DNA from 3 places in the Pseudomonas sp. 9Ag genome. Region 1 is predicted to be linked to each of the others. Evidence: predicted binding sites of a transcription regulator. Region 1 holds the regulator's gene; each other region holds the start of a gene.

Evidence for each region. The regulator sigma-54, encoded in region 1, starts transcription at its own class of promoters, with help from an activator protein. The targets are predictions, from matches to a motif close to ANTGGCATNNANNTTGCTNT.
Region 2: the regulator sigma-54 is predicted to act here: its motif matches at 6,484-6,503, upstream of ALTERO38_RS09950 (flagellar hook-length control protein FliK).
Region 3: the regulator sigma-54 is predicted to act here: its motif matches at 7,852-7,871, upstream of ALTERO38_RS13595 (ammonium transporter).

What each region holds. Positions count from the first base shown of each region.
Region 1 covers NZ_LR733836.1:677,720-687,297, forward strand. The annotation lists gene rapZ (RNase adapter RapZ) at 1-633, opposite strand, end outside; gene ptsN (PTS IIA-like nitrogen regulatory protein PtsN) at 765-1,229, opposite strand; gene hpf (ribosome hibernation-promoting factor, HPF/YfiA family) at 1,236-1,544, opposite strand; gene ALTERO38_RS03085 (RNA polymerase factor sigma-54) at 1,623-3,140, opposite strand; gene lptB (LPS export ABC transporter ATP-binding protein) at 3,286-4,011, opposite strand; gene lptA (lipopolysaccharide transport periplasmic protein LptA) at 4,011-4,556, opposite strand; gene lptC (LPS export ABC transporter periplasmic protein LptC) at 4,543-5,115, opposite strand; gene ALTERO38_RS03105 (HAD family hydrolase) at 5,124-5,645, opposite strand; gene ALTERO38_RS03110 (KpsF/GutQ family sugar-phosphate isomerase) at 5,646-6,620, opposite strand; gene ALTERO38_RS03115 (ATP-binding cassette domain-containing protein) at 6,879-7,694, shown strand; gene mlaE (lipid asymmetry maintenance ABC transporter permease subunit MlaE) at 7,687-8,484, shown strand; gene mlaD (outer membrane lipid asymmetry maintenance protein MlaD) at 8,484-8,942, shown strand; gene ALTERO38_RS03130 (phospholipid-binding protein MlaC) at 8,954-9,578, shown strand, end outside.
Region 2 covers NZ_LR733836.1:2,237,515-2,247,092, reverse strand. The annotation lists gene fliF (flagellar basal-body MS-ring/collar protein FliF) at 1-232, shown strand, start outside; gene fliG (flagellar motor switch protein FliG) at 225-1,241, shown strand; gene fliH (flagellar assembly protein FliH) at 1,257-2,045, shown strand; gene fliI (flagellar protein export ATPase FliI) at 2,035-3,393, shown strand; gene fliJ (flagellar export protein FliJ) at 3,397-3,849, shown strand; gene ALTERO38_RS09965 (STAS domain-containing protein) at 4,024-4,329, shown strand; gene ALTERO38_RS09960 (fused response regulator/phosphatase) at 4,329-6,032, shown strand; gene ALTERO38_RS09955 (Hpt domain-containing protein) at 6,109-6,417, shown strand; gene ALTERO38_RS09950 (flagellar hook-length control protein FliK) at 6,540-7,781, shown strand; gene fliL (flagellar basal body-associated protein FliL) at 7,983-8,513, shown strand; gene fliM (flagellar motor switch protein FliM) at 8,526-9,497, shown strand; gene fliN (flagellar motor switch protein FliN) at 9,538-9,578, shown strand, end outside.
Region 3 covers NZ_LR733836.1:3,017,541-3,027,118, reverse strand. The annotation lists gene ALTERO38_RS13640 (universal stress protein) at 1-164, shown strand, start outside; gene ALTERO38_RS13635 (YajD family HNH nuclease) at 190-534, opposite strand; gene ALTERO38_RS13630 (YebC/PmpR family DNA-binding transcriptional regulator) at 569-1,273, opposite strand; gene ALTERO38_RS13625 (EamA family transporter) at 1,488-2,384, shown strand; gene ALTERO38_RS21830 (methyl-accepting chemotaxis protein) at 2,740-3,519, opposite strand; partial or broken gene ALTERO38_RS21825 (methyl-accepting chemotaxis protein) at 3,595-4,569, opposite strand; gene ALTERO38_RS13615 (DUF2025 family protein) at 4,781-5,101, opposite strand; gene ALTERO38_RS13610 (MOSC domain-containing protein) at 5,248-5,925, opposite strand; gene ALTERO38_RS13605 (hypothetical protein) at 5,967-6,155, opposite strand; gene dgt (dGTPase) at 6,275-7,771, shown strand; gene ALTERO38_RS13595 (ammonium transporter) at 8,105-9,313, shown strand; gene ALTERO38_RS13590 (TetR/AcrR family transcriptional regulator) at 9,399-9,578, opposite strand, start outside.

The sequences.
Region 1 (9,578 bases):
GATCACGAGCTGGTCCAGTCCGGAAAAATCGCGCAGATCGGCTTTCCAGTAAGGGTTAGGCAAACAGCGCACATCAAACACCAAGTCGGCATCGACAGGCATGCCTCGCTTGAAACCGAAGGACTCGAAGAGAAAAGCGGTACCCGGTTCAGGCTTGTTCAGCAGGCGCAGCTTTAGCGTGTCTCGTAGCTGATAGAGATTCAGGTGTGTGGTGTCGATCTTCAGGTCGGCATGATCGATGATGGGCGCTAGAAGCAATTCTTCGTCACGGATAGCTTCGGCCAGGGAGCGGTTCTGATTGGTCAGCGGGTGCCGCCGACGCGTCTCCGAAAAGCGTTTCAGCAGCGTATCGTCCGCCGCATCTAGATAAAGCACATCGCATTGGATGTAGCGGGCACGGACGTCCTCGAGCAGCTCGGGGAAACGTTTCAGCTGACTCGGCAGGTTGCGCGCGTCGATCGACACTGCGACTTGGGGCTGCAGCAACTCTGTGTGCAACAGGGCCCTTTCCGCCAGCTCTGGTAGAAGGCCGGCGGGAAGGTTGTCGATGCAGTAGAAACCATTGTCCTCAAGTACGTCCAAGGCAGTGCTTTTGCCGGACCCAGAGCGCCCACTGACGATGATCAGGCGCATCGAGCAGCGCCGATAGGCCGAGCTCGGCCACGAGGAGATTGCTGCGCGTAGCCGCAGCAGGTTGTGTGCAGGCAGATAGGGGGCACGTCTTTTTCCTCACTCAGCGATGGGCGATGGAGGGTTGCTGCGCCCTAGTGACCGTTCTGGATGTCGACCACGGCCTGGTATAGCTCATGACCCGACGTGGCCCGGCGCAGCCGGTCACGAACTTCTTCGCGATCCAGCATGCTTGCAATCTGACGAAGCAGCTCGAGATGTTCGTCGGTGGCTGCCTCCGGCACCAACAATACAAACAAGAGGTCGACAGGCGCGCCGTCGATGGCGTCGAAGTCCACCGGTGTATCGAGCTTCAACACTGCACTGAGCGGTGATGTGCAGCCAGGCATACGGCAGTGCGGTATTGCGATGCCGTTGCCGAAGCCGGTAGAGCCAAGTTTTTCCCGGGCGATGAAGCTTTCGAAAATCGCTTGGCTGTCTATATCGGGCAGGTCCGCGCCGAGAACCTTGGCAATCTGTTCCAGAACGCGCTTTTTGCTGCCGCCCGGAACGCCAACCAGGGCGCGTCCGGGGGTCAGTATGTTTTCAATACGGATCATGATGGGTCAGCGAGCCAGGGCGCCCTGATGGTGGTCGAGCTGCTTTTCTTTATGTTTGATCAATTGCCGATCGAGTTTGTCGGCAAGCAAGTCGATTGCTGCGTACATATCCTCATGCTCGGCATTGGCAACGACCTCTCGCCCCGCTACGTGCAGCGTGGCCTCGGCCTTTTGCCTGAGTTTTTCGACTTGAAGGATGACTTGTACGGCAATGATGCGGTCGAAATGGCGTTCTATCCGCTCGAATTTCTCCTCGACGTAGTCACGCAGGGCTTCAGTGATTTCAAGGTGAAGGCCAGTGATGTTGACTTGCATACTGCATCTCCTATTGCCACGTGCGAATTGACGGGCTGAACACCCGTCGCCGGAACAAATCCACCAGGTCGCCTGGTGCTACATCAACCGCTTGCGCTCGCTTGAGGGGGCGATCCCGAGTGACTCGCGGTACTTGGCTACGGTGCGGCGCGCAACTTGAATCCCTTGTGCCTCCAGTAGACCAGCGATCTTGCTGTCGCTCAATGGCTTTTTCTGGTTTTCCGCGGCCACCAGTTTCTTGATGATTGCGCGAATGGCGGTGGACGAGCACTCGCCACCTTCAGCAGTGCTCACATGGCTCGAGAAGAAGTATTTGAGTTCGTAGATACCGCGGGGCGTGTGCATGAACTTCTGCGTGGTGACCCGTGAGATCGTCGACTCATGCATGCCCACCGCTTCGGCGATATCGTGCAACACCAGTGGTTTCATGGCTTCGTCGCCATGTTCGAAAAAGCCACGCTGGTGTTCGACGATCTGGGTGGCCACTTTCATCAGCGTTTCGTTGCGGCTGAGCAGGCTTTTGATGAACCAGCGGGCTTCTTGAAGCTGGTTGCGCATGAAGGTGTTGTCGGCGCTCGAGTCGGCACGTTTGACGAACCCGGCATACTGAGCGTTCACCCGCAGGCGCGGCATCGCCTCCTGATTCAGTTCGACCAACCAGCGGCCATTGTGCTTGCGCACGATTACGTCAGGCACGACATACTCAGGCTCGCCTGCTTCGATCTGCGAGCCTGGGCGCGGGTTGAGGGTCTGGATCAAGTCGATGATCTGGCGCAGCTCGTCTTCTTTGAGCTTCATGCGACGCATCAGCAGGCTGTAGTCGCGCGCGCCAAGAGTATCCAGGTGATCGCTGACCAAGCGCACCGCTTCGCTTAGCCACTCGGTACGCTCGGGGAGCTGGCGAAGCTGCAGCAGCAGGCATTCGCGCAAGTCGCGCGCGCCGATGCCAGCGGGCTCGAACTGCTGGATGCGGCGCAGCACCACTTCGACCTCATCGAGTTCGATTTCAAGTTCCGGGTCAAACGACTCGAGGACTTCCTCGAGCGTCTCGTCGAGATAACCCTGGGGGTTGATGCAGTCGATCAGGGTGGCTGCTATGAGACGGTCGGTGTCGCTCATCGGTGCGAGGTTGAGCTGCCAGAGCAAGTGGCTTTGCAGGCTTTCCCCTGATGATGTGCGGGTAGTGAAATCCCATTCATCATCGTCGTTGCTCGGCAGGCTGCTGGCGCTGGTTTGGTAGATGTCTTCCCAGGCGGTGTCGACTGGAAGCTCGTTAGGGATACGATCGCCCCAATCGCCGTCCTCGAGGTTCTCCACCGTGTTGATGGGCTCCTCGTAATGATTATCGGGCTCGTTGTGCTCGGGCGAGTCGGTTGTCGGGCTTTCGCTTTTCTTTTCGATCGACTCGGCCATCGGGTCGGAGTTATCGAAATCTTCTCCGTCTTCTTCGCGCTCGAGCATGGGGTTGGAATCCAGCGCCTCCTGAATCTCCTGCTGAAGATCGAGTGTGGATAGCTGGAGCAATCGTATGGCTTGTTGCAGCTGCGGTGTCATCGTCAGCTGCTGGCCCATCTTCAGGACTAGCGATGGTTTCATGGCAGAGGACTTCGAACCTTGTTTGCCGGCGCAACCGCGCCTGTTCCGATTTCGCTGGCGCCGCGCGCCGATGTAAGCAAATTATATGCCTGGCAACGAAGCCTTTGCCTAGCCCTGTAGCTGCGTAGAGCAGAAAAAACCGCTATCAAAGTCGGAATTCGTGCCCCAGATAGACTTCCTTCACCAGTTGGTTGGCGAGGATGGTCTCTGCATCGCCCTCGGCGATCAACTGGCCGTCATTCACGATATAGGCGGTTTCACAGATATCCAGAGTTTCGCGGACGTTGTGATCGGTGATTAGGACGCCGATGCCCTTGGCCTTGAGATGATGGATGATCTGCTTGATGTCGCCGACCGAAATCGGATCAACGCCGGCAAAGGGTTCATCGAGCAGGATGAACTTGGGCGCCGTGGCCAGGGCGCGGGCAATTTCAACGCGGCGCCGTTCGCCACCCGATAGGCTCATGCCGAGACTGTCGCGGATGTGATGGATGTGAAATTCCTGCAGCAGACCTTCCAGGGCCTGTTGGCGACCGTTGCGGTCAAGGTCCTTGCGCGTCTCCAGGATGGCCATGATGTTGTCAGAGACCGAAAGCTTGCGAAAGATCGATGCTTCCTGCGGTAGGTAACCAATGCCCGCGCGTGCACGGCCATGCATGGGGAGGTGCGTCACATCTTGGTCGTCGATCAGTATACGGCCCTGATCGGCTTTGACCAATCCAACGATCATGTAGAAGCAAGTGGTTTTGCCGGCGCCGTTAGGCCCCAGCAGTCCGACGATCTGTCCGCTTTCGATCGACAGGCTGACATCACGTACGACCTGACGGCTCTTGTAGCTCTTCGCTAAATGCTGGGCCTTGAGAATCGCCATTACTCGGGCTGCTCCGTTGCCGGCTCTTTCTTGCGAGGCTGGATAACCATGTCCACGCGTGGGCGGGGTGTGGTGACATCGGCATTGGTGGCGCGACCAGCATTGACGATCTGTCGCTGGGTGTCATAGACGATCTTCTCGCCTTCGAAGGTATTGCCTTCCTGGACGACCTTGGCCTGGTCGATCAGGACGATGCGTTCGTTCGCGGCAAAATACTGAATCGTTAGGCCGTAAGCCTTGACGATCTCCTTGTCTGCAGCCGGTTTCTGTTCGTAGTAGGCCGGTTTGCCGATGGAGGTGAACACCTCGACATCGCCATTCTGGTTCTGAGTGATGGTCACAGTGTCGCCTGTGATCTTCATTGTTCCCTGGCTAATGACCACGTCGCCGCGGTACACGGCTACGCCTTGCCGGTCGTCCAGCTCAGCGGTATCGGCCTGAACACGGATAGGCTGGTTGCGATCCTCGGGAAGTGCGTGGGCGTTCGCGCCAAGTAAAAAAATGCCTAAACCGATCAGGAGGGGGAGGGTCTTAACGCAGCTCATGCTGGCCTCTTACGTTGGATAGCAGGAGCATCCTGCCTTCGTCTAGATACGCTTTCATGCCCGTAGCGGTCGTCACACCGTTTGCGGCGACGATTCTAACGGGTTGCCTAGTCTCGGCATAATCCTTCTCGGGAAGGACGGTCATCCGGCTGGTAGTGATGATGGTCGGGCGCCCCTTGGCATCGTTGCGTTCGACCTTGACGTTATCGATCAACTCAACTTCCTTGCCTTGCGGGCCGACCTCGCCGCGTTCACTGGTGACATGCCACGGCAGCTCGGAACCGCGAAAGGAGCGCAGGTCCGGGCGGGTCAGTAAGCTGACATCGCTGGCCTTGATATGCTCTACCTTTTCCGCAGTCAGCTCATAGTTACGCTTGCCGTCCGGCTGGTATTGGACTGTGCGTGAATTGGTGACGTAGAAGTCAATGGGCGATTCTATGCCCTGGGTTATCGGCGCCTCCTGCATAAAGCTCTCAGGGCGAACGTTCCAGTAGCCGATCGCGACCAGAAGCAGTGCGATCAGCAGCAGAGTGGCGGGGAAGCGGAGCCTGCTTAGCATGGTTGCCTCTAGAGGTAAGCGGCCTGAGCCGCATCGAGATTGCCCTGGGCGCGCATGATCAGTTCGCAGAACTCTCGCGCCGCGCCCTCGCCACCACGGGCGGCTGTCACGCCGTGGGCATGCTGGCGAACGAACGCATCGGCACTGGCGACGGCCATGCCCAGGCCTACCCGGCGCATTACCGGCAGGTCAGGCAGGTCATCGCCTAGGTAGGCGACTTCAGCGTAGTCGAGACCGAGTTCGCCGAGCAATTCGTCGAGCACCACCAGCTTGTCTTCACGTCCCTGATACAGGTGCTGAATGCCCAGGTTTTGCGCCCGGCGCTCAACCACAGGCGTCTTGCGGCCGCTGATGATCGCGGTGCGTACGCCGGAGTTGATCAGCATCTTGATGCCGTGGCCGTCCAAGGTATTGAACGTCTTGAATTCGCTGCCGTCGACAAGAAAGTACAGCTTGCCGTCGGTTAGCACGCCGTCCACATCAAATATGGCCAGGCGAATGTCGCGAGCACGTCGTAGCAGATCGTTCACTTACATCACCCCTGCGCGCAATAGATCGTGCATGTTCAGCGCACCGATTGGCCGGTCGTTTTCGTCAACCACCACCAGCGCGTTGATCTTGTTGTCTTCCATGATTTTCAATGCTTCGGCGGCAAGCATGTCGGCATGCGCTGTCTTGCCGTGAAGCGTCATGACCTGATCGATGCTTGCCTGGCGAACGTCGATGCCCTTGTCCAGCGTGCGGCGTAGGTCGCCATCGGTGAAGATTCCGGCCAGGCGGCCGTCTGCCTCCACGACCGCCGTCATGCCGAGGCCTTTTTGAGTCATTTCCAACAAGGCTTCGCGCAGCGATGTGCCGCGGCTGATCAGAGGTAGACGATCACCAGCATGCATCACGTGCTCAACTTTCAGCAGAAGGCGTCTGCCCAATGCGCCGCCCGGGTGTGAAAAAGCGAAGTCCTCGGCGGTGAAACCGCGTGCTTCCAATAGCGCGATTGCCAGCGCGTCACCGAGTACCAGGCTGACAGTGGTCGATGAAGTCGGTGCCAGGTTCAGCGGGCAGGCCTCGATGGCGACGCTCGCATCGATGTTGACCGCCGCTGCCTTGGCAAGCACCGACTCGGGATTGCCGGTCATGCTGATCAGGGTGATACCGAGGCGCTTGATCAGCGGCAGTAATGTCACGATTTCGCTGGTGGTCCCTGAATTGGACAGGGCCAGCACCACGTCGTCATGCGTGATCATGCCCATGTCACCGTGGCTGGCCTCGGCTGGGTGGACGAAGAATGCCGTGGTGCCGGTGCTGGCGAGCGTGGCGGCGATCTTGTTGCCGACGTGCCCAGACTTACCCATGCCGACGACGACGACGCGGCCCTTGCACTGCAGGATGAGCTCGCAGGCTTTGACGAAATGTTCATCGATGCGTGTGCTGAGTTGCTCCACCGCCTCAATTTCCATGCGAATGGTGCGCTGGGCAGTCTCGATCAGCTGGCTGCTCTGGCTCATGTCTGTGATCGCCTGAATGAAAACGCGCGATTATAGCGGCAAACCTCGCACTGCCCACTGAAAAGCGTCGTGCTGATCGTCGCGCCTGTAACTGAACCCAGGCTGAACAAATGTGCGCTCGCTCATGCATCGATACAGAGACTGGCTTGGGAGGCCCATAGCGCGGTGCTATAGTTCGCGCCGCTAAAAACGGCTCTGCGAAGTACCTCCGAAAGAGCGGAGGGCGTCTGATTCGCAGGCTGTATCCGAGGAGATCCAATGAGCGCCGCCAACGCTAACGCCGTCGAGCTGAAGGGTGTCACCTTCAAGCGCGGTGAGCGGAGCATTTTCAATAACGTTGACATAGTCATTCCCCGCGGCAAGGTCACGGCCATCATGGGCCCTTCCGGCTGCGGCAAGACTACGTTGCTGCGCCTGATCGCTGCCCAACTCAAACCGACCCATGGCGAGGTCTGGGTGGCGGGCACCAATTTGCCGACGCTGTCGCGCCGCGAGCTGTTCGACATGCGCAAGCAGATGGGTGTGCTCTTCCAGAGCGGCGCCTTGTTCACGGACCTCGATGTGTTCGAAAACGTCGCCTTTCCGCTGCGCGTTCATACCAAACTGCCTGAAGAGATGATCCGCGACATCGTTCTGATGAAGCTTCAGGCGGTTGGCTTGCGCGGCGCGGTCGAGCTGATGCCCGAAGAGCTGTCGGGAGGGATGAAGCGGCGGGTAGCGTTGGCGCGCGCGATTGCGCTGGATCCTCAGATTCTGATGTACGACGAGCCGTTCGCGGGCCAGGACCCCATCGCCATGGGCGTTCTGGTGCAGCTGATTCGATTGCTTACCGACGCGCTGGGGATCACCAGCATCGTTGTCTCCCACGATTTGGCCGAAACGGCGAGCATCGCTGACTACATCTATGTGGTGGGAGACGCCCAGGTACTGGGGCAGGGCACGCCGGCAGAGCTTCACGAGTCGACCAATCCTCGGATTCGGCAGTTCATGAAGGGGGCTGCGGATGGTCCCGTGCCTTTCCACTTTCCGGCGCCGGCGTATGCCGATGATCTGTTGCGAGGCACCGATGCGTAAGCGTTCCTTGATCGAACGGATCCGTCTGGTTGGTGAGGGTGGAATGAATGTGGTCGCAGCGCTGGGGCGTGCGACACTGTTTCTTTTTCACGCCTTGTTCGGTCCCAGTGGCCTGGATAATCGATTTTCGCTGTTGGTGCGGCAGCTCTATTCCGTAGGTGTGCTCTCGCTTGCGATTGTTGTGGTCTCCGGTGTGTTCATCGGCATGGTGCTGGCCCTTCAGGGCTATAGCATTCTCAGCAGCTATGGCTCTGAGCAGGCCGTTGGGCAGATGGTGGCGCTTACGCTATTGCGCGAATTGGGACCTGTGGTCACCGCGCTGTTGTTCGCCGGCCGCGCGGGATCCGCGTTGGCAGCCGAAATCGGCAACATGAAGTCCACCGAGCAGCTGTCCAGTCTGGAAATGATCGGTGTCGATCCGTTGAAGTACATCGTCGCACCGCGACTATGGGCCGGCTTCATATCCCTGCCATTGCTCACCCTGATTTTCAACGTGGTCGGCATCTGGGGCGGGGCTATGGTTGCGGTGGACTGGCTCGGAGTTTACGAAGGCTCGTTCTGGGCCAACATGCAGAACAGTGTTGTCTTTGCCACTGACGTGCTCAACGGCGTCGTCAAGAGCCTGGTATTCGCCGTTGTGGTGACCTGGATCGCGGTGTTTCAGGGCTATGACTGCGAGCCCACTTCCGAAGGCATCAGTCGCGCCACCACACGAACCGTCGTCTATGCCTCGCTGGCCGTGCTCGGCCTCGACTTTATTCTGACCGCCTTGATGTTTGGAGATTTTTGATGCGTATCCGCACCCTGGAAATAGGTGTTGGTCTGTTCCTGCTGGCGGGCGTTCTGGCCTTGCTGTTGCTGTCGCTGCGGGTCAGTGGCCTGAACGTCGACAGTACCGACACCTACAAGCTTTATGCCTATTTCGACAATATTGCCGGTCTGAGTGTCCGATCCAAGGTCACCATGGCTGGCGTGACCATCGGTAAGGTGACCGCCATCGATCTGGACCGCGAAAGCTATACGGGACGTGTCACGCTGGAGGTTCAGAAAGACGTCGATATCCTGCCGACGGACTCAACCGCTTCGATCCTGACGGCCGGGTTGCTCGGCGAGAAATACGTCGGCATCAGCGTCGGTGGTGAAGAAGAAACGCTTGGTGATGGCGATACGATCCGCGATACCCAGTCCTCTTTGGTGCTGGAAGAGCTGATCGGCAAGTTTCTACTCAATTCGGTCAATAAAGAGTGAGGTGCAACCCCATGATGACTGCCCTGCGTCGCGGTTTGCTGGTACTGCTGGCGGCCTTTCCACTGCTGGTCCAGGCGGCGCCTAGCGCCCATGAGGTGATCCAACGGACCACCGACGAACTGCTTGCCGATCTCAAGGCAAACAAGGAGCAGTATCGGCAGGACCCTAGTGCGTTCTACGATTCGCTCAACGACATTCTCGGGCCGGTGGTGGATGCCGAAGGGATTTCACGGAGCATCATGACTGTGAAGTACTCGCGCAATGCCACTCCGGCGCAGATGACGCGCTTCCAGGAAAACTTCAAGCGCAGCCTGATGCAGTTCTATGGAAACGCGTTGCTGGAATACAACAATCAGCAGATCAAGGTCCTGCCCGCCAGTGGCAGGCAGGATCCCGAGCGCACCAGTGTCGGCATGGAGGTGACCGGTCGCCAGGGCGAGATCTATCCGGTCTCCTACACCATGGTCAATCATGGCGGGAATTGGATGGTTCGCAACGTGATCATCAACGGCATCAACATCGGCAAACTGTTCCGTGACCAATTTGCCGACGCCATGCAGAAAAACAACGGCGACCTGGACAAGACCATCGATGGCTGGTCCGAGGTGGTGGCGCGCGCCAAGGACACCGAGGCGG
Region 2 (9,578 bases), 1.6 Mb from region 1:
CAAGAGCAAGGAATTGCAAACGGTGGGTGGCGATGCCGAACTTGGTGACATGGAAGGCATAGACGGTGCGCTTTCGAGCGACCGCGTCAGCCTGAGCGGCCCGCAGAGCATCATGCTGCCGAGCCCGACCGAGGGATACGATGCGCAATTGAATGCCATCAAGAATCTGGTAGCAGAGGACCCGGGCCGGGTGGCTCAGGTTGTCAAAGAGTGGATCAACGCAGATGAGTGATGCTCGAAATCCCGTCAAGCTGAACAAGGTCGACAAGGCTGCGGTCCTGCTGCTCTCGCTGGGCGAGGCCGATGCCGCGCAGGTATTGCGTCACCTCGGGCCGAAGGAAGTGCAGAAGGTCGGCACGGCGATGGCGCAATTGCGCAACGTGCAAAAAAACCAGATTGAACAGGTGATGGGGGAGTTCGTCGAGATTGTTGGCGACCAGACCAGTCTCGGGGTCGGTTCGGATGGCTATATCCGCAAGATGCTCACCCAGGCGCTGGGCGAGGACAAAGCCGGCGGCTTGATTGACCGCATTCTGCTCGGCGGCAACACCAGCGGCCTAGACAGCCTCAAGTGGATGGAGCCACGGGCGGTCGCTGACGTGATCCGCTACGAGCACCCACAGATCCAGGCGATCGTCGTCGCCTACCTTGACCCCGATCAGGCGGGCGAGGTGCTTTCGCACTTCGACCACAAGGTACGGCTCGACATCGTACTGCGCGTGTCGTCGCTCAACACCGTGCAGCCGGCGGCGCTGAAGGAGCTGAACCTGATCCTGGAGAAACAGTTCTCCGGCAACGCCAATACCACGCGGGCGACGCTGGGCGGCGTCAAGCGCGCGGCGGACATCATGAACTACCTCGACAGCTCGGTCGAAGGCCAGCTGATGGACGCCATTCGCGATGTGGATGAGGACCTCTCGTCGCAGATCGAGGACCTGATGTTCGTCTTCGACAACCTCGCCGATGTCGACGACCGGGGCATCCAGGTGCTGTTGCGTGAAGTATCCTCGGATGTGCTGGTGCTGGCGCTCAAGGGCGCCGATGACGCCATCAAGGAAAAGATCTTCAAGAACATGTCCAAACGTGCCGGCGAACTGCTGCGTGACGACCTGGAAGCCAAAGGGCCGGTGCGTGTCAGCGAAGTCGAAGGCGCTCAGAAAGAAATCCTCACCATTGCCCGTCGCATGGCCGAAGCCGGAGAAATCGTGCTCGGTGGCAAGGGCGGTGAAGAAATGCTCTAGGTCTAAGCGAGCCGTATGTCCAAGGAAAACCCCAGCGACGTAATCCGCGCGAAAGACGTCAACGTGTTTGATCGCTGGGCCTTGCCGAGCTTCGACCCTCTGGGTGCCGAGCCGGAAGACCCAGAGATTGACGAGGAGCCGGTCGAAGACGAGAACTTGTCACGCAGCGAAGACGTGCCGGTCGAGGAAGTCAAACCGCTGACGCTCGACGAGCTCGAGGCAATCCGTCAGGAGGCGTACAACGAAGGTTTCAGTACTGGCGAGAAGGACGGGTTTCACGCCGGTCAGCTCAAAGCCAAGCAGGAGGCCGAGGCGGCGCTTACGCCCAAGCTGGATAGTTTGGAAAAGTTGATGACGCAGCTGCTCGAACCCATCGCCGACCAGGATCGCAACCTTGAACACGCCATGGTCACGCTGGTCAGTCAGCTGGCCCGCGAAGTGATTCAACGCGACCTGCTGATCGATTCCAGCCAGATCCGCCAAGTGCTGCGCGAAGCACTCAAATTGCTGCCGATGGGCGCCAGCAACGTGCGCATCTACATCAACCCGCAAGATTTCGATCTGGTGAAAGCGCTGCGCGAGCGCCACGAAGAGACCTGGAAAATCGTAGAAGACAGTGATCTGCTGCCCGGCGGCTGCCGCATCGAAACCGAGCAAAGCCGCATCGACGCCAGTATCGAGACCCGCCTGGGGCAGGCTATCAAGCAGTTGTTCGAACAGCAGCGCGAGAACGCCACCAGTCCACCCGAGGCTGACTTGCACCTGAATCTGGATCCAGGCCTGGACAATCCCGATGCGTCTTGAGCGCACCAGCTTCGCCAAGCGCTTCGAAACCTACGGCGAGGCGATCAAGCTTCCCAGCCAACCGATCCTCGAGGGTCGGTTGTTGCGTATGGTTGGGCTGACGCTGGAAGCCGAAGGCTTGCGCGCGGCTGTTGGCAGCCGCTGCCTGGTGATCAACGAGGACAGCTACCATCCGACCCAGGTCGAGGCAGAGGTCATGGGCTTTTCCGGCGGCAAACTCTACCTGATGCCGGTGGGCAGCCTCGCTGGCATTGCACCGGGGGCCCGCGTCGTGCCGCTGGCCAACACCGGACGCCTGCCGATGGGAACCTCGATGCTTGGCCGCGTGCTGGACGGAGCAGGGCGTGCATTGGATGGAAAGGGCGGGATGAAGGCCGAAGACTGGGTGCCGATGGATGGCCCGGTGATCAACCCGCTCAAGCGTCATCCGATCAGCGACCCGCTGGACGTGGGGATCCGCAGCATCAATGGCCTGCTCACCGTGGGCCGTGGCCAGCGTCTTGGCCTTTTTGCCGGCACCGGCGTTGGTAAATCGGTCCTGCTGGGCATGATGACGCGCTTTACCGAGGCCGACATCATCGTTGTCGGGCTTATCGGCGAGCGTGGTCGGGAAGTGAAGGAATTCATCGAGAACATCCTCACCGAAGAAAGCATCAAGCGTTCGGTGGTGGTGGCTTCGCCGGCGGACGATGCACCCTTGATGCGCCTGCGCGCCGCCATGTACTGCACGCGCATCGCCGAGTATTTCCGCGACAAAGGCAAAAACGTGCTGTTGTTGATGGACTCGCTGACCCGCTTCGCCCAGGCCCAGCGCGAGATCGCCCTGGCCATCGGCGAGCCGCCCGCGACCAAGGGTTACCCGCCGTCGGTGTTTGCCAAGCTGCCAAGCCTGGTGGAGCGCGCGGGCAACGCGGAAGAGGGCGGTGGCTCGATCACGGCGTTCTATACCGTCTTGTCTGAGGGGGACGACCAGCAAGATCCGATCGCCGATGCGGCGCGCGGTGTGCTCGACGGCCATTTTGTGCTTTCTCGCCGCTTGGCTGAGGAGGGGCATTACCCCGCCATCGACATCGAGGCCTCGATCAGTCGGGTCATGCCGCAGGTAGTCAGCGCCGAGCATATGCGCAATGCCCAGCGCTTCAAGCAACTCTGGTCGCGCTTTCAGCAAAGCCGGGATCTGATCAGTGTCGGCGCCTATGTGCCTGGTGGTGATCCGGAAACCGACCTCGCCATCGCCCGGCAGGCGGAGATGGTTCGCTACCTCCGGCAGGGCCTGAACGAGGCCGAACACCTGGCCCAGAGCGAAGCGCTGCTGGCCAGCGTATTCAATCCCAAGGCAGCAGGCTAAACCTTGCCGGCCAGCCGAGCGGCGCGCCTGGCGCCGGTGATCGATATGGCCGAGTGTGCCGAGCGAGAGGCTGCGAAGCTGTTTGGACAAGGCCAGACGCAAGTCGCACAGGCCGAAGCCAAACTGGGCGAGTTACGGCAATACTTTGCCGATTACCAGCAGCAGTGGATGGCCCAAGGCAGCCAAGGCGTGTCCGGCCAATGGCTGATGAACTACCAGCGCTTTCTCTCTCAGCTCGAGTCGGCTATCGGACAACAGCAGCGCAGCCTGGATTGGCACCGCAACAACCTCGACAAGCTGCGCGAGCAATGGCAGCAGCGGCGAGCGCGGCTCGACGGTCTGCGTAAACTGGTCGAACGCTACCTGCAGGAGGCGAGGACCGCAGCGGACAAGCGAGAGCAAAAGCTGCTGGACGAGTTTTCCCAGCGACTGTCCAGCCGCCCCAAACCCGATTGAAGCTTGCTGTGCCGGACTTTGGGTGCTAAATCTTCACCAGCTTCTTTACAACAGTGCGGCTGGAACTGAAGCTGCAGTCGTTGGACGAGGCGCCAATCGGCGGGCCGGCACCAACCCAGCAATAACGACAGCCGTGGCGAAAGGTCACGACCTCGTTCGAAACAGGAGTGCTAGATGACCATCAGTTCACAGCTATCGGCAGATGGACAGGAGCTGACCATTACGATTCAGGGGCGCTTCGATTTCAACACCCACCAGGCCTTTCGGGACGCCTATCAGAATGCCGGGAGCTCGCCCCGACGCTATGTGGTCGACCTCGACGGCGCGACTTATCTCGACAGCTCTGCTCTGGGCATGTTGCTCTTGCTGCGTGATCACGGCGGCAGCGAAAAAGCCGATATTCGTTTGGTCAACTGCAACCCTGATGTGCGCAAAGTTCTTGCGGTTTCCAACTTCGAACAATTGTTCGCAATAGCCTGATGCCTGGTCGGCTCTCCATACTCATTGCCGAGGATGGTGCGGCCGACCGCATGCTGTTGGCGGCCATCGTTCGCCGCCAGGGCCATCGAGTGACCACCGCGGCCAATGGCGCCGAGGCGATCAGCCTGTTCGAGCGCGAACGTCCGCAGCTGGTGTTGATGGATGCGTTGATGCCAGTGATGGACGGCTTCGAAGCGGCACAACAGATCAAGCGGCTGGCTGGCAATGAACTGGTCCCGATCATCTTTCTCACTTCGCTGACCGAGAACGAAGCGCTGGTTCGCTGTCTTGAGGCGGGCGGCGATGACTTTATCGCCAAGCCGTACAACCCGATCATTCTGGAAGCGAAGATCCAGGCCATGCACCGCTTGCGGCGATTGCAGGCGACTGTCCTGGAGCAGCGCGATCTCATCGGGCGCCGCAACCAGCAATTGCTCGACGAGCAACGAGCGGCGAAGGCGATTTTCGACAAGGTCGCCCACGCCGGCTGCCTGAACGCTCCTAACATTCGTTACCGGCAGTCTCCTCGAGCACTGTTCAATGGCGATCTTTTACTGGCTGCTCAAGCGCCTGCCGGCAGGATGTTCGTGCTGCTCGGCGACTTCACCGGCCATGGTCTGCCGGCCGCGGTAGGCGCCATGCCGTTGGCAGAAACCTTTTACGGGATGACTGCCAAGGGCTATTCGAGCAACCAGATCCTTCGCGATATCAACGCCAAGTTGAAACTGATCCTGCCGGTGGAAATGTTTTGCTGCGCGACCTTTCTCGACATCAACCTCGAGCAGGGGATCCTGCGTGTGTGGAACGGTGGTTTGCCCGACGGTTATCTGCTCAAGGCGGACGGCGATTGGTTGCCTTTGCGGTCCAGGCATCTGCCCTTGGGCGTGCGTGAAGCGTCGTCATTCGATGACAGCTTCGAGACACTCCCCTTGGCGATGGGTGATCGCTTGTTGCTGTTGTCAGACGGGTTGCTGGAGAGCCGCAACGCTGACGATCAGCTGTTTGGCGAACAGCGGTTGCTTGCAGTGATTGAGGCCAACCGCAACCCGGCGACACTGTTCGACGACGTACAGGAAGCACTGCAGGCCTTCCATGGTCAAATACTTGACGACCTGAGCCTCGTCGAAGTGAGCATGTTGGCCGAGTCGGAGGAGACTGCAGCCCACCTTTCCCATGTCTATCCGTTAGGAAGTCGGGAGTTGCGTCCGCGGGACTGGACGACCTGCTTCGAGTTGCGGCCTGACAGCCTGCGCACGGCCGACCCTTTGCCTATGACGATGCAGCTGCTGCTGCAGATTTCACCCTTGCGCTATCGGGTAGGAACAATTTTCACAGTGTTGAGCGAGCTTTATTCCAATGCCATGGAGCATGGGGTGCTGTTGCTCGATTCATCGATCAAAAGCGATGCGGAAGGCTTCGCCAGCTATTACCGGGAGCGTCAGCGACGCCTGGAAGCGCTTGACGAAGGGTTCGTGTCCATCGAGTTGACCGTCAAGTCTGAAGGGGGCAGCGGATATCTGCGCATCACTGTCCGCGACAGTGGTCCGGGCTTCGATGTGCAGCGTGCGCTGAATCAGCAGTACTGCAGCGAGCAGCTGGGTGGGCGAGGCCTGCGTATGATTCGCCAGTTAAGCGAGCGCTTTTATTGGCAGCCTGATGGCAAGGTGCTCAACGTAGAGTTTCATTGGGTCGGTCATGCATAATCCGCCGTTTACAGCCAGGAGCATCTCCGTGGCCGAACATCTCGACAACAGCGTGCTGGGAACCCTTCAGGAAGTGATGGAAGCGGAGTACCCGGTGCTGCTGGATACTTTTCTCGTCGATTCGGAAGAGCGACTGCGTCTGTTACAGGCGGCCTGCCGGAGCGGCCAAGCAGAGAGCCTGCGCCAGGCTGCGCACAGTTTCAAAGGGAGCTGCAGCAATATGGGCGCCGCGCTGCTGGCAGAACTTTGTCGCGAGATGGAGGAAACCGCCAGACGCGAGCAGCTCGACGAGGCGCCAGCGTTGATCGAGCGCATAGAGCGCGAATTTGCCATTGTGCGCATTCTCTATCGGGCCGAACGCCAGCGTTGGAGCGGACCTGCCTGATCAACGCCTGTACCGGCAGATCCGCTGCGGTTCGCTAAGTTGCCTTTGACTCATCACCTCGTGCTGGCTGGCCCGGAGTTTGCTTAGGCATCTACACGTCCCCACTCCCAGCGGAAAGATCCATGGCCGTTTCCCCCGATCTGTTGCTCAATATCAAGGCCCCGACTGCCGCCGCCAAGTCGGCGGGCATATCCCCCAAGCCTGCTCCACAGTCCAGTCGGGATGAGGCTTCCAGCTTCGCTAACGTGTACGCAAAAGAGCGTCAGGGCAAGCCTGCCGAGGCGCAAGGTGCGTCGGCGAAGCCAGTCCGAAACAAGGCCGCCGGCGAGGAGCCGAGTCAGGAAACCGACAAGGCCAGTGGCGTCGAAAAGCCGGTCGCGAACGAAACCGGCAACGATTTGCCGGCCAGTCTCGAGACGGTCGATGACAGCGTTCCGACCGCCGAAGCCGAGCTTGATCCGTTGCTGCTGTTCGGCATGGGCGGGCAGGGTGAGGTCAGCACGGAAGCGGTGGTCGAAGAGCCGCCGTTGACCGGCAGTGAGTTTTTGGTTGGTCTGGCGCAGCCACAAGCGGTTGCAGAGGATGTTCCGGCAGATGGCGAAACGGTGCTGGCTGGGCAGCGGACGCTGGACATTCAATCCACCGCTCAGAAGAGCCCTGTAGTGGCGAGCCTCGCTCCGGCCGAAGAGCCCACGTTGGACGCCAAGGAGGCAGTCTCGACGAGCCTGTTGGGTGAAAAGCTGGTCGACGAGGCTGACGAAAGCTCACCAGAAGAAGGCTTCGCCGAGCTACTCGAGCAACTGGAAGCGCCCAAAGAAAGCCGCGCAAACGCCAGCGAAGCCGCGATCAATCGTCTGAACCCCCTGACCCAGGCGATCGCGCAGCAAAACCAGATGCAGCAGATACTCAAGCCGCCAATGGTGCCGGGCCAACCGGTACAGATGCAGCAGTCTGGCTGGAGTGAAGCGGTGGTGGATCGGGTCATGTGGTTGTCGAGCCAGAACCTCAAGTCGGCCGAGATCCAGCTTGATCCCGCCGAGTTGGGCCGCATGGAGGTCCGTATCGACATGACCAAGGATCAGACCCAGGTAACCTTCCTCAGTCCGCACGCTGGCGTACGCGATGCGCTGGAAGGGCAGATGCAGCGATTGCGCGATATGTTCACCCAGCAGGGGATGACGATGGACGTAAACGTCTCTGACCAGTCCCGAGGGTGGCGCGGTGACGGCAGCGGCGGCGAGTCGCGAGACCGAGGCGTCGCCGGTGTATCGACTGCAGGGGAAGATGAGGTCGTGCAAGGCAGCATGGAAATCAGCTCCGCACGTGCCGGTGGCGACCGCGGCTTGGTGGATTACTACGCGTGACCACCACAGGCTGACCGGAACCGGGCTTCTAGCCCGGTTTTTTTTGCCCGCGCTGATTGCGGTTCCGACTATTCGTCTGCAAAAAGAGGACGCAGCATGGCAATCGTTTACGCTGCCTGTTCGCTAGTCGATACTTTGGCACAGCAGTTGCTCGCATCGTGATGAGGCGAGTGATAACACTTGTGATGACGGATATTTGGCATGGCAAAGAAACAAGGACCTCCGGACGTCCCGAGTCCTGCGGCTGCGACCGAAGGGAAGGGCAAGCTCAAACTGATCATCATGATCGTCCTCGGATTGCTGCTGGCTGTCGGGGTGTCGGTCGGCGCTACCTTGTACTTCATGTCTAAAGGTGAGGCAGACAAGCCGGCGGACGAGGCTGCAAGCGAGGATGCCGCGCCCCAGCGCCAGGCGGCGATCTACGAAGTGCTGGCGCCGGCTTTCATTGTCAACTTCACCAATGCCGGTGGGCGTCAACGCTACATGCAAGTCAGTGTTGCGCTGATGTCGCGCGATCAGGCAGCCCTCGACGGATTGAAGGAACACATGCCCTTGTTACGCAATCAACTGGTTATGTTGTTCTCCAGTCAGGACTTTGCCAGCCTGGCGACGCCGGTGGGCCAGGAAATGCTGCGTCAGCAGGCGACCGCCAGCGTTCAGGAGCTGGCGCAGAAGGAAATCGGCAAGCTTGCGGTCGAGCAAGTGCTGTTCACCAACTTCGTATTGCAATAGGGGTCGTTCCAGATGGCTGTTCAAGACCTGCTCTCGCAAGACGAGATCGACGCGCTCCTGCACGGAGTTGACGACGGTCTGGTCGATACCGAAAGCGATTCCGAACCGGGCAGCATCAAGAGTTACGACCTGACCAGCCAGGACCGCATCGTTCGCGGACGCATGCCCACCCTGGAGATGATCAACGAACGTTTTGCCCGCTACACACGCATCAGCATGTTCAACCTGCTGCGCCGTTCGGCGGATGTTTCGGTCGGCGGCGTGCAGGTGATGAAGTTTGGTGAATACATACACTCGCTGTATGTACCGACCAGCCTCAACCTAGTAAAGATCAAGCCTTTGCGTGGTACGTCGCTGTTCATCCTCGACGCCAAGCTGGTGTTCAAGCTGGTGGATAATTTCTTTGGTGGTGACGGTCGGCACGCCAAGATCGAGGGCCGGGAATTCACCCCCACCGAATTGCGGGTGGTGCGAATGGTGCTGGATCAGGCCTTTGTCGACCTCAAGGAAGCCTGGCACGCAGTGCTCGACGTGAACTTCGAGTACGTGCATTCGGAAGTGAATCCGGCACTGGCCAACATTGTCAGCCCCAGCGAAGTGGTGGTGGTGTCGACGTTTCATATCGAGCTTGAAAGCGGCGGCGGCGATTTCCACGTCACAATGCCGTACTCGATGATCGAGCCGATCCGCGAGATGCTCGACGCCGGTTTTCAGTCCGATGTCAGCGATCAAGACGAGCGCTGGGTCAACGCGCTGCGCGAGGACGTGCTCGATGTGAATGTGCCGCTCAGTGCGACGGTGGTGCGGCGTCAGCTCAAGCTGCGCGAGATTCTCAACATGCAGCCGGGCGACGTGATCCCGGTGGAAATGCCCGAAGACATGATCATGCGCGCCAATGGCATGCCGGCGTTCAAGGTCAAGCTGGGTGCGCACAAGGGCAACCTGGCCCTGCAAGTGCTCGAATCCGTATTGCGACCACGTTGATTCAGTCTTTATTCAATTACCCGCCGGTCGAGGATTAGCGATGGCAGACGAACACGAAAACACTTCCGCCGACGAGCAGGC
Region 3 (9,578 bases), 2.3 Mb from region 1:
TGGGTAATGTGGCTGAGCAGGTTAATGATGCGGTGCAGCGCTTCGGCTGTGACACGGTGGTAATGGGCACCCGCGGTCTGGGTAGCTTTACCGGCATGCTGATGGGCTCGGTCGCCAATCGGGTCGTGCATGAAGTATCGGTGCCGGTCCTGCTGGTGAAGTAACCGGCGCCGCCATACCGGGCTGGACTCAGTCCGGTTTTTTCTTGAGGAGATCGCCCAGGTTGGCGAAGGCCTTGAAGGTCTCCTTCGGACCTAGGTCACCGCCTGGTTTCGACTCGGCGTAGTACTGATTGTCGGTGTAACGCGAGTGCTCGTTGTCGTGGCAGTACAGGCAGAGCAACTCCCAGTTCGAGCCGTCTTCCGGGTTGTTGTCGTGGTTGTGGTCCTTGTGATGGACCGTCAGCTCGCTCAGGCGCTTGCCTGAGAACTCCCTTGCGCAACGTCCGCAGACCCAGGGGTACATCTTCAGGGCCTTCTCACGATAACCCTGTTCGCGCTGTGCGTAGGGCGTATTGGGTTTGTTTGTACTCATCGCTGTGCCTCTAGCTCAACGGTTGCAGTGTTCGTTAGCCGGCCAGGCCGACATAGACATTCTGTACATCATCATGGGCGTCGATGGCGCTGAGAAAGGCTTCGACTTCTTCCAGTTCGGCCTCGGACAGCGTCGTGACGGGATTCTTCGGACGGTAGCCGAGCTGTGCCGACTGGACAGTGAAGCCATGCTCCGGCAGGGCCCGGCAGACCACGTCCATGTCGGTGGCATCGCTGATGAACAGTGTGGCACCGTCTTCAGCGGCTTCGAAATCTTGGGCGCCCGCTTCGATGGCGGCCAGTTCAGCATCGGCATCGGCGCTAGCCGGCGCTGCTTCGATCATGCCGCAGTGATCGAAATCCCAGGCGACCGAGCCGGAGGCGCCGAGCTGGCCCTTGCGAAACAGCACGCGGATCTCGGCCACAGTGCGGTTAACGTTGTCGGTCAGGCATTCGACGATCACCGGGACCTGATGAGGGGCGAAGCCTTCATAGGTGGTGCGCTCATAGTTGACGCTCTCCCCAAGCAAGCCCGCACCTTTCTTGATAGCGCGTTCCAGGGTCTCACGGGGCATCGAGGCCTTCTTGGCCTGCTCGACTACCAGGCGCAAGCGAGGGTTCATGTCCGGGTCAGCGCCGCTGCGGGCCGCGATCATGATTTCCTTGGACAGTTTGCCGAAGGTGCGTCCCTTGGCGTTGGCTGCCGCTTCCTTATGTTTCGCTTTCCACTGTGCGCCCATGAATGTTCTCGTGATTGGTGAAGTTGATGGAGATCGACTGACGGCGATTCTAGCCGTTGCGGCGGCAGCAGGCACGGGCCTCGCGCAACTCCAGGGATGCAGCAGGACGTATGGTGCGTCTGGCTGTCGACTGTAACGCCCAATTGCATGCCTGCTGTATGAGTACGTGATCGACACACGCGGCTCTAATGCGTTTTTGTCTGGGAACTGTGCCATGTCGCCAAAGGACCTGATGCTGGCCCTGGTTGTGATCGTTGTCTGGGGCATGAACTTCGTCGTAATCAAGGTCGGCCTGGATGACATCCCGCCGATGCTGCTGGGCGCACTGCGTTTCATGCTCGCTGCGTTTCCGGCGGTGCTGTTTATCAAAAGGCCACAGATGCCGCTGCGCTGGCTACTGGCATACGGCGGGACCATATCGCTCGGTCAGTTCGCTTTTCTCTTCTCCGCGATGAAGGTCGGTATGCCTGCCGGCCTGGCCTCCCTGGTTTTGCAGTCGCAGGCATTTTTCACGCTGTTCTTTGCCGTTCTGTTTCTTGGCGAGCGGCTCCGTGCAAGCAATCTGGTCGGGTTGGTGATCGCCGCTGGTGGATTACTGCTGATCGGCATGCAAGGCGATCGGAGCATGACGCTGGCCGGTTTCCTGCTGACCATCTGCGCAGCCTCGATGTGGGCAATGGGCAATATTGTCACCCGCAAGGTGGGCAAGGTGAATCTGGTTGGGCTGGTCGTATGGGGCAGTCTGATCCCCCCCATTCCGTTCTTCGCCCTGTCTTGGGTGCTGGAGGGGCCGGAAGCGATCAAGGGCGCGCTGGGCGGGTTCGGGATGGATTCGGCACTGGTGCTGATCTACCTGGCCTTCGGTGCGACGATTCTTGGCTACGGGCTCTGGAGCAGACTGCTGTCCCGCTATCCGGCGAATACCGTTGCGCCTTTCTCACTGTTGGTGCCCGTCGTCGGCCTGACATCTGCTGCCGCACTGCTGGATGAGCATCTGGGCCTGTTGCAGGCGGCCGGTGCATTGCTGGTCATGCTGGGGCTGGGGATCAATGTAGGCGGAGGCTGGCTGGTCAGCCGCGTGCGCACTGCCTTTGGTAGCTCGACAGCCTGACAGCAAAACGCCCCGCGACGGCATGCCGTGCGGGGCGCGCTTCTACCACTATGGCGTTACCGAGCGGCGTGACTGCCCAGTAGTGGTGTAATGCCGTTAGCTTTTTCCCTCTTGGCCGTGCGCTTCTCCTGCGCCGTCTTCTGGGGTTTCTTCTTTGCGTTCTTCTTAGTATCCATACCCTTGCTCATGGTGTCGCCTCGCGATTGATCGGCTTGGTTGTGCATCCCTGCGTGGGTCTGCTCTGGGCCAGTGCACCTTGGCGTGAGCGTGAAGATCAAAGATGAATGAAGCCGAGACTACGCCTGCCAGACAGGATTGGATAGCGGCGGTTTTTGCCGTGGCGAGGGGCCGAATCTCATACCTTGAACCGCCCGATCATCGTCTGCAGTTCGCCGCCTAACTGCGCAAGCCGGGCGGTGGACGCAGCCGTTTCCCGGGCCGCCTCAGCGGATTGGTCAGCCACGTCGCGAACGCTGAGCACGCTGCGATTGATTTCCTCAGCAACCGAGCTCTGTTGTTCAGCCGCCGTGGCGATCTGCTGGTTCATTGCTTGAATGACTGAAGCGGTTTCGGTAATGGCTTGCAGCTCGGTGCCCACTTCTCTTGCGAGGGTGACGGTATCGCGGGCCAGAGTGCTGCTGCTGTCCATCATTCCAGATGCGGTGCGGGCGCCTTTCTGCAGGGTAGCGATCAGGGCTTCAATTTGCGCAGTGGACTGCTGTGTGCGCTGGGCCAAGCCGCGCACCTCATCGGCTACCACCGCGAACCCGCGCCCGGCTTCACCGGCCCGTGCGGCCTCAATAGCCGCGTTAAGGGCAAGCAGGTTGGTTTGCTCGGCAATGCCATTGATGACGGTCAGCACCGTGCTGATGCCGTCGGTTTCCTGGTTCAGCTGGGTCATGGCCTCGGCCGATAGCGTGACCTCATTCGAGAGTCGGTCAATCTGCGACAGGGCGCGCTGGACAACCGTGTTGCCTTTAACGGCCTGCCGATCGGCGCGCTGGGCGGCGCTCGACGCCTCTTCGGCATTGCGTGCGACTTCTTGCACCGTCGCGGTCATCTCATGCATGGCCGTAGCGACCTGATCGGTTTCCTGACGCTGGCTGCTGACACCAGCGCTGGTCTGCTCGGTCACCGCGGAAAGCTCATCGGAGGCGCTGGCCAGCTGTGCAGTGATACCACCGATACTTCCGATCAGCGCCTGCAGGTTGCCGCGCGTCTTGCCCAGCGCCTGGAGCAGTTGGCCGAACTCGTCATGGCGTGGCTCGGGAGGCTGACCGGTCATGTCCCCAGCACCGATGCGCTCGGCTATCTGCACTGCCTGGTTGAGGGGCTGCGTTATCTGACGGACGATTAGCCAGCCGATCAGAGCGCCCAGGAGGATCGCCGCCAAGGTAATACCGATGACCTGAATTTTCTTGGTTTGAGCATCATCGGCACGCTTCTGGGTCTGGCTGGAGATGATGCCCCTGGCCTCCTCGTAGAGTTTCGCGAAAATGGCCTCCATGTCCTGGCGCGTCTGTTGCTGACTGGCAACGATGGGCGGCAGTTTCTTCACGAGGTCGACGTACTCGGTCGCGCTGGCCTTGAGGGTTTTCAGGTTTTCGGCTTGGGGACCGATCAGCTCTTGCTCCAGCGGTGCAATGGCTGCGTTCAACGCTTCAAACTGCTGGTTCAGGGTGTTCAGGGCGGCTTCGGATTCTTCCATCAGATATCCGCGGACGGTGAAGCGCAGCAGTCGATTCTGCTTGGAGAGCTCAGTCGTCATCAGCGCGATATTGGCAATGTCTCCGGTCGGGTGTAAGACCGGGTTGCCTTGAACGCCGTTCCAGCGCTGCTCCAGGTTGGCTATCAGTTTGTCAGTGGTATTGCCTGCTTCAACCCAGTTGGCGCGTGTCTGCTTTTTCAGTGCATGCATTGCGACGAGCTTTTCGAATGCGGCCTGGTACTCTCGCGCCTGATTGGCGATGGTTTGCAGCAACTCCCGGTCCTGCGGTTCCGAGAAGCTGGCTTTTTTCTGTTCGACCAGTCGAGCAATGTTCGCTACCGCATCGGTTACCTGGGCAACGTATTTCTCATCGCCTCGCTCTTCGAAACGCACCTGTGCATAGCGGATCTGGTTGGCTTCGTTGAGTAGGTTTTCTGCGGTCTGCGCTTTATCGCTCCTTGAGATCAGAGCATCCATGCTGAGCACGCCGATAGCGGCCACGCAGACGGTGAGCAGCAGTACCGCAGCGAAGCCAAGCGTCAGCTTGTAGCTGACTTTGAGATTTTTCATTGTTGTTCCTCAAGCTGGCAGAGCCGATGGTGATGGTCGTACAACGACATCGGCTTAAACCGCCATAACTTGAGGGTGTTGTCTGATGACTGGCTGATTTATAGTCAAACGGCGCTTGTCATTGTCTGACACGCTGTGCCTGGATCTCAGGCAAATCATTTCGGCGCATGTAGGCAAGTAACGGCTCGGTGATGGCTAGCCGGTCATTGATGTTCTGGTCGAGGAGCAGCTGAATCAGCTCACGTTTGAGCGTCATCAGCTGGTTATCGATGGTTTGCCAGACAAATTCGCTCGCCGGTGTGATGCTGCTGTCGGCGACATCCATGCCGAACGAGTCTTCGCTAAACCGAACGATGTGCTGGCCGGTTTTGCCGTTGAAACCCACAAAACCTTGCAGGCAGTCGGCGGCCCGACAGATGTCGACGGATGTAATGCTCATGTAAACCTCGGTATCGATTCGGGTGGTTTACACGCAGGGCAGGCGCTCGATGCTGCTGGCGACCTTCTTCTGAGGTCGCTTTGGTGGAGGCGTATTGTCGTGGTCGGCGTTGCGTCTGAACAGCGGCATGACGTCGCTTGCCCTTGTCAGAACAACGCCGCCTGATCCTGTTGCCGTCGCCTGCTGTCCAGGCGTTGACGAAAGCGCGTGCGATATTCACTTGCCAGCGGTGACAGGTTGGCCAGCCAGGCAAGTTCGATGTCGTTGACGTCGTCATTGACGAAGCCGCGCCAGACGCGAAGCACGCTGGCGGTCGGCCACGGGTGCTCAATCAAGTGCAGATCCGCGCCGAGTTCGATAGCGCCGGGTTCAAGGGTTCGGTACAGCCATCCGGTTCGGCCACTTTTGGCCATATGGCGAGCGAGGCCACGGACGCTGTGTCGCCGGTCCAGGTTGCTACAAGGCGAGCGGGGCTGGCTGACTTCGATCACGGCATCGCCCCAGCGAAAGCGATCCCCGATACATACCTGTCGTTCATCCAGGCCCAGCGTCGAGAGATTTTCGCCAAACGCGGCGGGACCAATGGCCGACAGCTGCGGATACAGCTTGCGCCAGTGAGAGTAGTGCTCGGCCGGATAGTGGCAAAGGCTGCGATCCGGCCCGCCATGGAAACGGTGATCGGCGACACGGTCGCCCTGTAGCCCGTTGAGATTGAGCCAGACCTCGCCCATCGCCAGCTGCTTGTCGATGGCTGAAGGCTTCTCCGTACCCGGCAGTCGCAGAAGCTGGTCGCGTAGGAAGGGACCTTCAACCGGCCATTGCATGAGGGCGCCCTGATCTGGATAGGTGAGCTATGGGGCTGGCTTCAGCCTTCATTGAGACGGGCCAGCTCGCGGCGCACCATAGCGGCGAACTCTGGCGGCTTGAGGTGATAAAGCTCGGTGGCAACCCAGGCCAGCCAGCGGGCGCCCAAGGCTTGCCGTTGTTCAAGTAGCCGTCGCGCTTCGGCGGTCGCTCGTTCGGCGTGTTGCTGATGAAACTCCGACCGGCCCATGTCTGCTCCTCAAGCTGAGCGGGCGATTCTAAACGACAAGCGCAGTTGGCGCCTGATCGCTTGGTAAAGCCGCTGTGCCGCGCTAGGCTCGCGATTCCGTCGTTTAACGAGTTCGAATCATGCCGCGGTCTGTGAACTTCAAGGACAAGATTTCCCGTCAGCGGCCTTATGGGCGCGTCGAGCCGGGTCTCAAAGCCTCCGAAGGTGATCTGTCATTGGTCATCGACCAGCTTGAGAGCGACCGCGGTCGCATTATCAACTCCGCCGCTGTGCGGCGTTTACAGCAGAAGACTCAGGTCTTCCCGCTGGAGCGCAACGCAGCGGTGCGCAGCCGTTTGACCCACTCACTCGAAGTCCAGCAGACGGGTCGCTTCATTGTGCGCACCTTGTACAAACAGCTCGGTGAGCGGGCGACGCAATACGGCCTGGATGGGTTGGAAGGTGCGCTGGAAAGCCTCGTTGAAATGACGTGCCTGATGCACGACATCGGCAACCCACCGTTTGGGCACTTTGGCGAGTTTGCCATTGGCGAGTGGTTCAAGCGGAACCTGAACACGCTGTTCGACGCCGCTGTCCCCAACGGTGAAGGCAATAGCGAATTGCGCAGTCGTATGCTGCTCGACCTCGAACAGTTCGAAGGCAACGCTCAGGCGATTCGCTTAGTCGTTAGCCTGCTACGGCTTAACCTGACCTACACACAGACGGCGGGCCTGCTGAAATACGTGCGCGCCGCTTATGCGCCCAAGCCGGCCAAGGGATCACCCGGCGCCTATCTGTTGAAGAAGCCAGGCTTCTACCTTTCAGAGGAATTTTTTGTCGACGATCTGCAGGCCGCGTTGGGCCTACAACCTGGCACGCGTCACCCGGTGGCCTACATCATGGAGGCGGCCGATGATATCGCTTATTGCCTTGCCGATATCGAAGACTCGGTGGAGAAGGGCATCTTCACCATTGAGCAGTTGTCACAGCTGCTGATCGACAAGTTCTCCGAGCACGGCTCGCCCGACGAGCCGATCGCGAATACCGGCCGCAGCTTTCGCAGCATGGTCGAGTACGCCCAGGCGCGTGCTGCCAAAGAGACGATCAACAAGGTTGGCGAATTCTTCATCTGGCTGCGGGTGAATATGGTCCACCCGCTGGTGCAGCACGCCGCGCAGCAATTTATCGAGCATATCGAGGCGGTCTACGACGGCACGCTGGACCGCGCGCTGCTGGAAGACGCAAGTCTGCCAAACGCCATTGTGCAGACCTTCAAGGATGTCGCGATGGATCACGTGTTCTGTCACCGCGAAGTAGAAACCTTGCAGTTGCAGGGCTACCGAATCCTCCAGGGGCTGCTGGACGCCTACGCGCCGCTGCTGGCCGTCGCTCCGGAGACCTTCCGGGCATTGACGGAAGGCGTTTGCCGTAGCGAGCCGCACCTGCAAATGCTCGCCCGGCGCCTGCCCAGTCAGCTGATCAAGGCCTATCACGAGTCGCTGAAAGCGCATCCTGAGGGAAGTGAAGACCAGGCGTTGTGGGACTTCTACTACCGCTGCCGCATGCTTCAGGACTTCGTCAGCGGTCTGACCGATCAGCTGGCGCAGGACGAATACCGCACGCTCTTTGCTTTGTAACCTCGATGGCTGTCGTCCTCGCCTGGCTCGCCAGCTCCGACGGACATCCGCTGCGCTAAAATCGCTCGCGCCGCCGTTTCGTTGGTACACCACTTGCATTTGTCTGGTGCGTGCGGTTGGAACGTGGCCCCTAAATGGCGCAACGATCTGCCGCTGAGCCAGGCGGGATTGAGCCTAAGTGTCTGAAAATAAACGCTTTGGTTTGTCGGGGATGAAAATCTCACAAGTCCGCCGCGACAGTCGATAGCAAACCTCTGCTCACCCGTGACGCATCTTGGTGCGTGCAATGGGGGCGGTTTGCTGTTTTGGTGCGCTTACCATAGGACGTAGTAGATGGATAACCCAAGCAGTGCGGTAGAAGTGCTGATTCACGGTGCCAACACCCTGTTCATCCTGATGGGCGCGGTGATGGTCCTGGCAATGCATGCCGGTTTTGCCTTTCTGGAGGTCGGCACCGTACGCCTGAAAAATCAGGTCAATGCGCTGTCGAAAATCATCGCCGATTTTGCCGTCTCGACATTGGCGTATTTCTTCATCGGCTACTGGGTTGCGTATGGCGTGACCTTTCTGCAGCCGGCCGACCGGCTGGTCGCGGAGAACGGCTATTCATTGGTCAAGTTCTTCTTCCTGCTGACGTTCGCCGCTGCAATACCCGCGATCATCTCCGGCGGCATCGCCGAGCGCGCCAAATTCGGGCCACAGCTCTGCGCCACCTTGTTGATCGTTGCGTTCATCTATCCGTTCTTTGAAGGCATGATGTGGAACGGCAACTTTGGCGTTCAGGCTTGGCTGGAAGCGCAGTTTGGTGCGCCGTTCCATGATTTCGCCGGTTCGGTAGTGGTGCACGGTATGGGTGGCTGGTTGGCGTTCGGCGCAGTAATTCTTCTTGGCCGCCGTAATGGTCGATACCGTGACGGCCGTTTGGTGGCCTTCGCGCCCTCGAACATTCCGTTCCTTGCGCTGGGATCGTGGATTCTCATCGTCGGCTGGTTCGGCTTCAACGTGATGAGCGCCCAGACGCTTGAGGGCGTCAGCGGGCTGGTGGCGATCAACTCGCTGATGGCCATGGTTGGAGGAACGGCGGCAGCATGGGCGGTCGGCCGCAACGACCCGGGCTTTCTGCATAACGGGCCCTTGGCTGGGCTGGTTGCAGTCTGTGCAGGATCAGATCTGATGCACCCAATCGGTGCGCTGGCTACGGGCATAGTAGCTGGCGCCCTGTTTGTCTGGGCATTCACTGCGGCGCAGGCCAAATGGAAGATCGACGATGTGCTCGGTGTCTGGCCATTGCACGGCCTCTGCGGCGTCTGGGGCGGGCTGGCTTGTGGAATCTTTGGTCAGCAGGCGCTGGGTGGGCTGGGCGGCATCAGCATCATCAGCCAGGTGATCGGCACAGGTCTCGGCGTGCTGGTTGCGCTGGTTGGCGGCTTTCTCGTCTATGGCGTGCTAAAGGCAGCGGTCGGCATTCGCCTGAGTCACGAAGATGAGTTCAATGGTGCGGACTTGTCCATTCACCGGATCGGTGCCCTGAGCCACGATTAAGGGCAACCATGCCGGCCGCGCCGCCGCCGCCGCGGCCGGCTGTTGCTGAAGCAGAGCTCGTTTTCGCAGCAGGACACAGGCTGCTTCAGTCGACCGTACGGGTATGGTCCGCATAAGCGCGCATGAACAGGCCAACGCAATCCTCGACATGCCGCTTGCCGTCTTCGGCGTCCAGTCGCTCGGCATAGCCGATCAGCAGACGAAAGTGTGCGGCGCCTTTGATCAACGAACAAAAATGTTCCGCGGCGCGCATCGGCTCGGGCAC